One region of the Methylobacterium sp. D48H genome, then DNA from elsewhere that is predicted to be linked to it. Evidence: predicted binding sites of a transcription regulator. Region 1 holds the regulator's gene; the other holds the start of a gene.
What was found. The regulator PhoB, encoded in region 1, activates phosphate uptake and scavenging genes when phosphate is short. The targets are predictions, from matches to a motif close to TGTCATNNANCTGTCAT.
Positions count from the first base shown of each region.

Region 2: phnC (phosphonate ABC transporter ATP-binding protein) is a predicted target of PhoB. The motif match lies at 795-811, and genes of this name have one in related genera.

Region 1 is NZ_JBKFAP010000014.1:94,014-97,883, forward strand. Features, by position in the region: gene ACLBX8_RS20915 (protein-disulfide reductase DsbD family protein) at 1-2,108, shown strand, start outside; gene phoB (phosphate regulon transcriptional regulator PhoB) at 2,288-2,983, opposite strand; gene phoU (phosphate signaling complex protein PhoU) at 3,106-3,825, opposite strand.
Region 2 is NZ_JBKFAP010000012.1:132,341-136,210, forward strand. Features, by position in the region: gene ACLBX8_RS19675 (DUF1045 domain-containing protein) at 1-127, shown strand, start outside; gene ACLBX8_RS19680 (chloramphenicol acetyltransferase) at 120-740, shown strand; gene phnC (phosphonate ABC transporter ATP-binding protein) at 855-1,703, shown strand; gene phnD (phosphonate ABC transporter substrate-binding protein) at 1,822-2,751, shown strand; gene phnE (phosphonate ABC transporter, permease protein PhnE) at 2,768-3,649, shown strand; gene phnE (phosphonate ABC transporter, permease protein PhnE) at 3,646-3,870, shown strand, end outside.

The DNA.
Region 1 (3,870 bases):
CACAGGGGGTCCCGCAGGGCTTCCGCACGCCCGCGGACCTCGTGCGCGCGAGCCTCGTGGCCGAGCCCGCCGCCGTCGCCGGCGCGCAGCCCTTCACGCTGGCGGTGCGGATGCAGGTCAAGCCCGGCTGGCACGTCTACTGGCGCAACCCGGGCGATTCCGGCCTGCCCCCGGAGGTGACCTGGACCCTGCCGGCCGGCTTCAGCGCCGGCGCGATCCGGTGGCCGGCGCCGGAGCGCATCCCGATCGCGACCCTCATGAACTACGGCTACGAGGGCGAGGTCACGCTCCTCGTCCCGGTGACGCCGCCGCCGAGCCTCGACCCGGCCGACCCGGTGCGGATCCAGGCCAAGCTGACTTACCTCGTCTGCGAGACCGAGTGCGTGCCCGGCTCGGCCGATCTCGCCCTGACCCTGCCGGTCGGCAAGGCCGAGCCGGACCCGGCCAACGCCGCGCTGTTCGCGCGCGCCCGCGCCGCGCTCCCCGTGCCGGCGCTCTGGCCCCTGAGCCTGTCGAGCCAGGGCGACACCCTGCGCCTCGATTTCGCCGCGGCCGGCCTCAAGCCCGAGGCGGTCCGGAACGCCGCGTACTTCCCCTACGCCGAGACGGCGATCGACAACGCCGCCGCGCAGGTGATGAGCGTCGACGGGACCGGCCTGCACCTGACCCTCGCCCGGAGCAGCCCGACCGACCCAGTGCCCGCCGCGCTGCCCGGCGTCCTGACGGTCGAGGAGGTCGACGCCGCCGGGACCCGCCGGCTCGCCTTCGCGTACGGCGACGAGCCGGTGCTCCCGGCCGCCGCGGCGGCGGCCGCGACCGCGCCGCCCGCGACCGCGCCGGCCACCGCCGACTTCGACGCGCTGACGCTGGCGACCGCCGCGGCCTTCGCCTTCCTCGGCGGCCTGATCCTCAACCTGATGCCCTGCGTCTTCCCGGTCCTGTCGATCAAGGTGCTCGGCCTCGTGCGGCACGCGGGCGAGGGGCCGGCCCGGCTGCGGCTCCACGGCCTCGCCTACACGGCCGGCGTCCTGGCGAGCTTCCTGGCGCTCGCCGCCGCGCTGATCGGCCTGAAGAGCGGCGGGGCCGCGATCGGCTGGGGGTTCCAGCTCCAGTCGCCCGCCATCGTGGCGGGGCTCGCCTACCTGCTGTTCGCGATGGGCCTGAGCCTCTCGGGCGCGGTCCATGTCGGCGGCCGGCTCGCCGGCCTCGGCGACGGCCTCACCCGGCGCGGCGGCCTGAGCGGCTCGTTCTTCACCGGCGTGCTCGCGACCCTGGTGGCGACGCCCTGCACGGCGCCGTTCATGGGCTCGGCGGTGGGCTTCGCGCTGACCCAGAGCGCCGGCGTGGCGCTCGCCGTCTTCGCGAGCCTCGGCCTCGGCCTCGCCCTGCCCTTCCTGCTCCTGACCCTCTGGCCGCCGGCCCTGCGGGCGCTGCCGCGGCCGGGCGCCTGGATGGAGACCCTCAAGCAGGTGCTGGCCTTCCCGGTCTACGCCACCGTGGCGTGGCTGATCTGGGTGCTGGCGCAGCAGGTCGACCCGCGCGGGCTGCTGGCGGCGCTGATCGGCCTCGTCCTCGTGGGCTTCGCCGCCTGGGCCTGGGAGCACGGCCGCGCCGCCCCGCCGCGGGCCGGCCGGGTCGCGCAGGCCGCCGCCGCGCTGGCGCTGATCGCCGTTGGGGCCCTCGCCGTCACCCTGCCCCGGGATCGCGCCGCGCCGGCCGCGCAGGCCGCCGCCGACGGGATCGAGCCGTTCACGCAGGCGCGCCTCGACGCCCTGCTCGACGCGCACCGCCCCGTCTTCGTGGACATGACCGCCGCGTGGTGCATCACCTGCGCGGTCAACGAGGCGACCTCGCTCAACACGAAGGCCGTGCGGGCCGCGATGGCCGAGCGCGGCGTGACCTACATGAAGGGCGACTGGACCAACCAGAACCCCGAGATCACCCGCCTCCTGGAGAAGCACGGGCGCAGCGGCGTCCCGCTCTACCTGCTCTATACCGGGACGGGAGAGCCCCAGGTGCTGCCGCAGATCCTCACCGAGGGGACGGTCCTGGCGGCGCTGGAGGCGGTGCCGGCCGCCTCGGGCCGGAGCGCGGCGCTGGCGCGCTGAGTCCCTGGAGGCCGGGACGCGCGAATCTTCGCGGGCCCGTCCCACCGTCTTTGCGAGCGGAGCGAAGCAACCCAGCAGCGCCGCGCGCGCCGGCGTCCCGCCGCTCTGGGTCGCTTCGCTCCGCTCGCGATGACGGCGCGCCGGAGCGGTGAGGCGCTCCGACAGCCCTTCGGGCCGCCTCAAGCCTCCAGCGAGAAGGTCTCGTCGAAGGCGTAGCCCGAGCCCCGGACCGTGCGGATCGGGTCGGTCTGGCGCGGGCCGTTCAGCGCCTTGCGCAACCGCCCGACATGGACGTCGACGGTGCGCTCGTCGATGTAGACGTCGTGGCCCCACACCCCGTCGAGGAGCTGCTCGCGGGAGAAGACCCGGCCCGGCGCCAGCATCAGGAATTCCAGGAGCCGGAACTCCGTGGGGCCCAGATGCAGCTCCTCGCCGCCGCGGCGGACGCGGTGGCCGGTGCGGTCGAGTTCCAGGTCGCCGGCCGCCAGCCGGTCCGAGACGTGGGCGGGCTTGGCCCGGCGCAGGAGCGCGCGGATCCGGGCGAGCAGCTCCGGGACCGAGAACGGCTTGACGATGTAGTCGTCGGCGCCCGTGCCGAGCCCGCGGACACGGTCGCCCTCTTCGCCCCGGGCGGTGAGCATGATCACCGGCAGGCGCTCGGTCTCCCGGCGCGCCCGGATCCGGCGGCACAGCTCGATCCCCGAGAGGCCGGGCAGCATCCAGTCGAGCAGGACGAGGTCCGGGATCCGCTCCGCGAGGAGCAGTTCGGCGTCGTCGCCGCGCGCCGCCGAATCCACCAGGAAGCCCTCGGCCTCCAGGTTGTAGCGCAGCAGCGTGCTCAGGGCCTCCTCGTCCTCGACGATCAGGACTTGCATGCTCACGTTCGAAGACTCGTTCTGCGGGCGGTCCCCGGATGGTGCAGGAGGCGCCGCCCCGCCTCAACCCGCACGGAGAGTGACCCCGGCCGCGCCCACAGGAAGGCGCCGGGGTCGGCGCCTCACGGCGCCTGCACGCCGTCCACGGTCGCGTAGTTCGACGCGTCGTTCTTCGGCCGGTCACCCGCCAGCGTCTCGCCCGTGGCGAGGTAGTGGATCGTCTCGGCGATGTTGGTGGTGTGGTCGCCGATGCGCTCGACGTTCTTCGCGCAGAACAGGAGGTGCGTGCAGAACGAGATGTTGCGCGGATCCTCCATCATGTAGGTCAGGAGCTCGCGGAACAGGGAATTGTACAGGGCGTCGATCTCGCCGTCGCGCTCCCAGACGTCGTGGGCCGCCTGGACGTCGCGGCTCCCGTAGGCGTCGAGCACGTCCTTCAGCTGACCCTCGGCGAGGTCGCTCATGTGGCGCACGCCGAGCACGATCTTCTGGGCCGGCGCCTGATCGGAGATCGCCACCACGCGCTTGGCGACGTTCTTGGCGAGGTCGCCGATCCGCTCCAGATCGCCGGAGACGCGGATCGCCGAGATGGTCTCGCGCAGGTCGATGGCCAGGGGCTGGCGCCGGGCGATCAGCAGCACGGCGCGCTCCTCGATGTCCCGCTGCAGCGCGTCGAGGCGCTTGTCGGCGAGGATCACAGCCTGGGCGAGCGTGTCGTCCCGGCGCACGAGGGCGTCGGTCGCCTCCGCGGTCATCTTCTCGGCGACGCCGCCCATCTCCGAGATCGAGCGACGCAGGTTCTCCAGGTCGGTGTCGTAGGAGGTGACGATATGGCCGGGCATGGCGGATCCTTCGATGGGGTCCCGGGGACGGCCCTCCGGGAGGCT
Region 2 (3,870 bases), on a different contig from region 1:
GTCCGAGGCCTACGCCGCCGCGGGACCGGAGCCCCTGCGGATCGACGCCGTCAGCCTCCTGACCCAGGACGGGTCGGGGCCGTTCCGGCTCCTGGCGCGCCTGCCCTTCGGAGAGACCCGTGGTTGACCGCCCCCTCGGCCTCGAACCCGCCCTCGATCCGAGCGCCCGGGTCGTCGACAGCCGCCTCGGCCGCTACACCGAGGTCGGCGCCCGCACCCGCCTCACCGAGACGACCCTCGACGACTATTCCTACATCGGTGAGGACGGCGAGGTGATCTACACCGCGATCGGCAAGTTCTGCTCGATCGCCGCCAGCGTGCGGATCAATCCCGGCAACCACCCGATGGAGCGGGCGTCGCAGGCGCACTTCACCTACCGGGCGCGCGCCTACTGGCCGGAGGAATCGGACGAGCCCGCCTTCTTCGACCGGCGCCGGGCGAGCCCGGTGGCGATCGGCCACGATGTCTGGATCGGCCACGGCGCGGTCGTCCTGCCCGGGCGCACGATCGGCACCGGCGCGGTGGTGGGGGCGGGCGCCATCGTCACCCGCGACGTCGAGCCCTACACGATCGTCGTCGGCAATCCCGCCCGGCCGGTCCGGCGCCGCTTCCCCGAGGTGGTCGCGGACCGTCTGACCCGCCTGGCGTGGTGGGACTGGGACCATGAGCGCCTGCGCCGGGCGCTGCCGGATTTCCGCGGGCTGCCCATCGAAGCATTCCTGGAGCGCCACGAAGATTAAGTCGGCTATCGAAAAGCCGAGATGCTGCGCCGGCAAATATAATCGTCCCGAATACGTCATCCAATCGTCGTCAAACCGGCGTCTACGTGCGGCCGTTCCCCGGCGGATGGTGGCATGCTGGTTATCGAGGATCTCACGCGCCAGTACGGCGACCGACGCGCCGTCGACGGCGTGTCGCTCCGGATCGAGCCCGGCAGCTTCGTCGGGGTGATCGGCCGGTCCGGTGCCGGCAAGTCGACGCTGCTGCGCCTCATCAACCGGCTGGCGGATCCGAGCTCGGGACGCATCCTCCACGACGGCCGCGAGGTCACCACCCTGCGCGGCCGCCCGCTGCGCGAGTGGCGCACCCGCTGCGCCATGATCTTCCAGCAATTCAACCTCGTCGGCCGGCTCGACGTCATGACCAACGTGCTGATGGGACGCCTCAGCCACGTGCCGACCCACCGCGCCCTGCTCCGGCAATGGTCCGCCGAGGACCGCGCCATGGCCCTCGCCGCCCTGGAGAGCTTCGACATGGGCGAGTTCGCCGGCCAGCGGGCCGACGGCCTGTCGGGCGGCCAGCAGCAGCGCGTCGCCATCGCCCGCGCCCTCGTGCAGGAACCCGAGATCCTGCTCGCCGACGAGCCGGTTGCCTCGCTCGACCCGCGCAACACGCGGCTCGTGATGGACGCGCTCGCCGACGTGAACCGGCGCTACGGCATCACGGTGCTGTGCAACCTGCACTCCCTCGACCTCGCCCGCGCCTACTGCGATCGCCTCGTCGGCCTCGCGGCCGGGCGGGTCGTGTTCGAGGGCGGCCCCTTCGACCTCACCGAGGACGTGGCGCGCCGGCTCTACGGCCTGGAGGCCGGAGAAGTGCTGGACGATTCCGCGCAGCGCGAGGCGGAGCAGCGGGCCGCGATGCCGGGCCGGCCCGGTCACGTACCGGTCCGCCCGGTCCGCGAGGCCGCCCTCGGCGCCTGATCCGGACCCCGGGCCCCAACGAACACCGCCAGAGCGCACCGCCAAAGTGCACCGTCTTGGAAACGCCCGACCGGCCTCCGGCCGGCCGAACCTCGCCGACGCCACGAAGGACGACCCGATGATCACCCGACGCACCCTCGCCGCCGCCGCCGCGGCCCTCGCCCTCCTCGGCCTGCCGGCCGCCGCCCAGGACTGGAAGGCGCAGTATCCGGAGCTGACGCTCGGCGTGATCCCGGCCGAGAACGCCTCGGGCACCGCCGACCGCTGGGCGCCGCTCACCGCCTACCTGACCAAGACGCTCGGCGTGCCGGTGAAGCTGCGGGTGGCGAGCGACTACGCCGCCGTGATCGAGGGCCAGCGCGCCGGCAACATCCAGATCGCGTGGTACGGGCCGGCCTCGTTCGCGCGGGCCGTGATGACCGGCGTCAAGATCGAGCCGATCGTCAACCAGAAGCACGAGACCGGCGCCTCGGGCTACTATTCGGTGGTCTACGTGCTGGCCTCCAGCCCCTACAAGACCGTCGAGGATCTCAAGGGCAAGAACCTCGCGCTGGTCGATCCGAACTCCACCTCCGGTAACCAGGCGCCGCGCTTCTTCCTGAAGCGGGCCGGCTACGACGTCGAGAAGTTCTTCGGCAAGACCTTCTACGCGGGCAGCCACGAGAACGCCGTCCTGGCGCTCACCCAGGGCACGGCCGACGCCGCCGCCAACCTGTGGAACTCCGAGACCGACACGATGGTCACCCGCATGGCCGCCAAGGGCATGCTCAAGAAGCCCGACGGCACGCCGATGCAGCAGTCGGACTTCCGGGTCGTGTTCAAGTCCGACTTCCTGCCGGAGGGGCCCTTCGCCGTGCTGGCGAGCCTGCCGGACGACCTGAAGGCCAAGATCCGCGACGCCTTCGTGGCCCTGCCGAAGGCCGACAAGGCCGCGTTCGACCGGCTCTCCGACGGCAAGGACCAGGATCTCACGCCGGTGACCCTCAAGGATTACCAGCCGATCATCGACATGCTGCGGTTCAACGACGAGCAGCGTCGGAAGTCCTGATCCGGAGCCGCCTGCCTTGCGCGGTCTGACACCCCTGTCGCCGGAGCGGGCAGCCGCCCTCTCCGGCCTCTACGCCGCGGCGACCGGCGAGGCCCGCCGCCGCACGCTGGCGGGCTTCGCCCTGGTGGCGGCGCTCGCCGTGGTCGCCGGCCTGATCGCCGAGGTGCGGCCGCTGGTCTTCGCCGAGAACATCGGCAAGTTCACCGCCTACATCCAGCAGATCCTGCCGCCGATCAGCCTCGAGCACCCGCTCGAGGACGTCCGCGCCTGGTACTGGGGCCTGCCCAGATGGCTGGGCCTGCTGGGCGAGACCCTGCTCATGGCCTATCTCGGGACGCTGCTCGGGGGGCTGGCGGGCTTCGCCCTCAGCTTCGTGGCCGCCGCCAACCTCGTGCGGTCGCGCGTGCTGCGCGTCGGCGCCAAGCGCCTCCTGGAACTGTGCCGCACCGTCCCCGAGGTCGTGTTCGCGCTGATCTTCGTCATCGCCTTCGGCCTCGGCCCGATGGTGGGCGTGCTCGCCATCGCGATCCACACCACGGGCGCGCTGGGCAAGCTGTTCTCCGAGGTGGTCGAGAACATCGACATGCGGCCCGTCGAGGGCCTGTCGGCCTCGGGCGCGACCTGGGTCCAGACGGTGCGCTTCGCGGTCCTGCCGCAGGTGCTGTCGAACTTCGCCTCCTACGCGCTGCTGCGCTTCGAGATCAACGTGCGCGGCGCCGGGGTGATGGGCTTCGTCGGCGCCGGCGGCATCGGCCAGGAATTCCTCGTGGCGATCCGCAATTTCTACTACGCGGACGTGAGCGCGATCCTCGTGCTGATCATCCTGACCGTCTTCTGCATCGACCTCGTCACCGAGCGGGTCCGCCACCGCCTGATCGGCGCGGAGCACGCCCGATGAGCGCGCGTCCCGAGACCCTGCGGGCGGCGGCCCGGGCCGACCTCGGCCGCCTGCGCGCGCGCTACCCAGCGCAGTTCCGCACCGACTGGCCGGGGCGGGCGCGGCTCGCCGCCCTGCTCGTCGTCCTGGTGGGGCTCGCGGCGCTCGGCTACTGGCGCCTCGACTTCTCGGTGGCGCGGATCCTCCACGGGCTCGGGCGGCTCGGCACCTTCGCGGTGCTG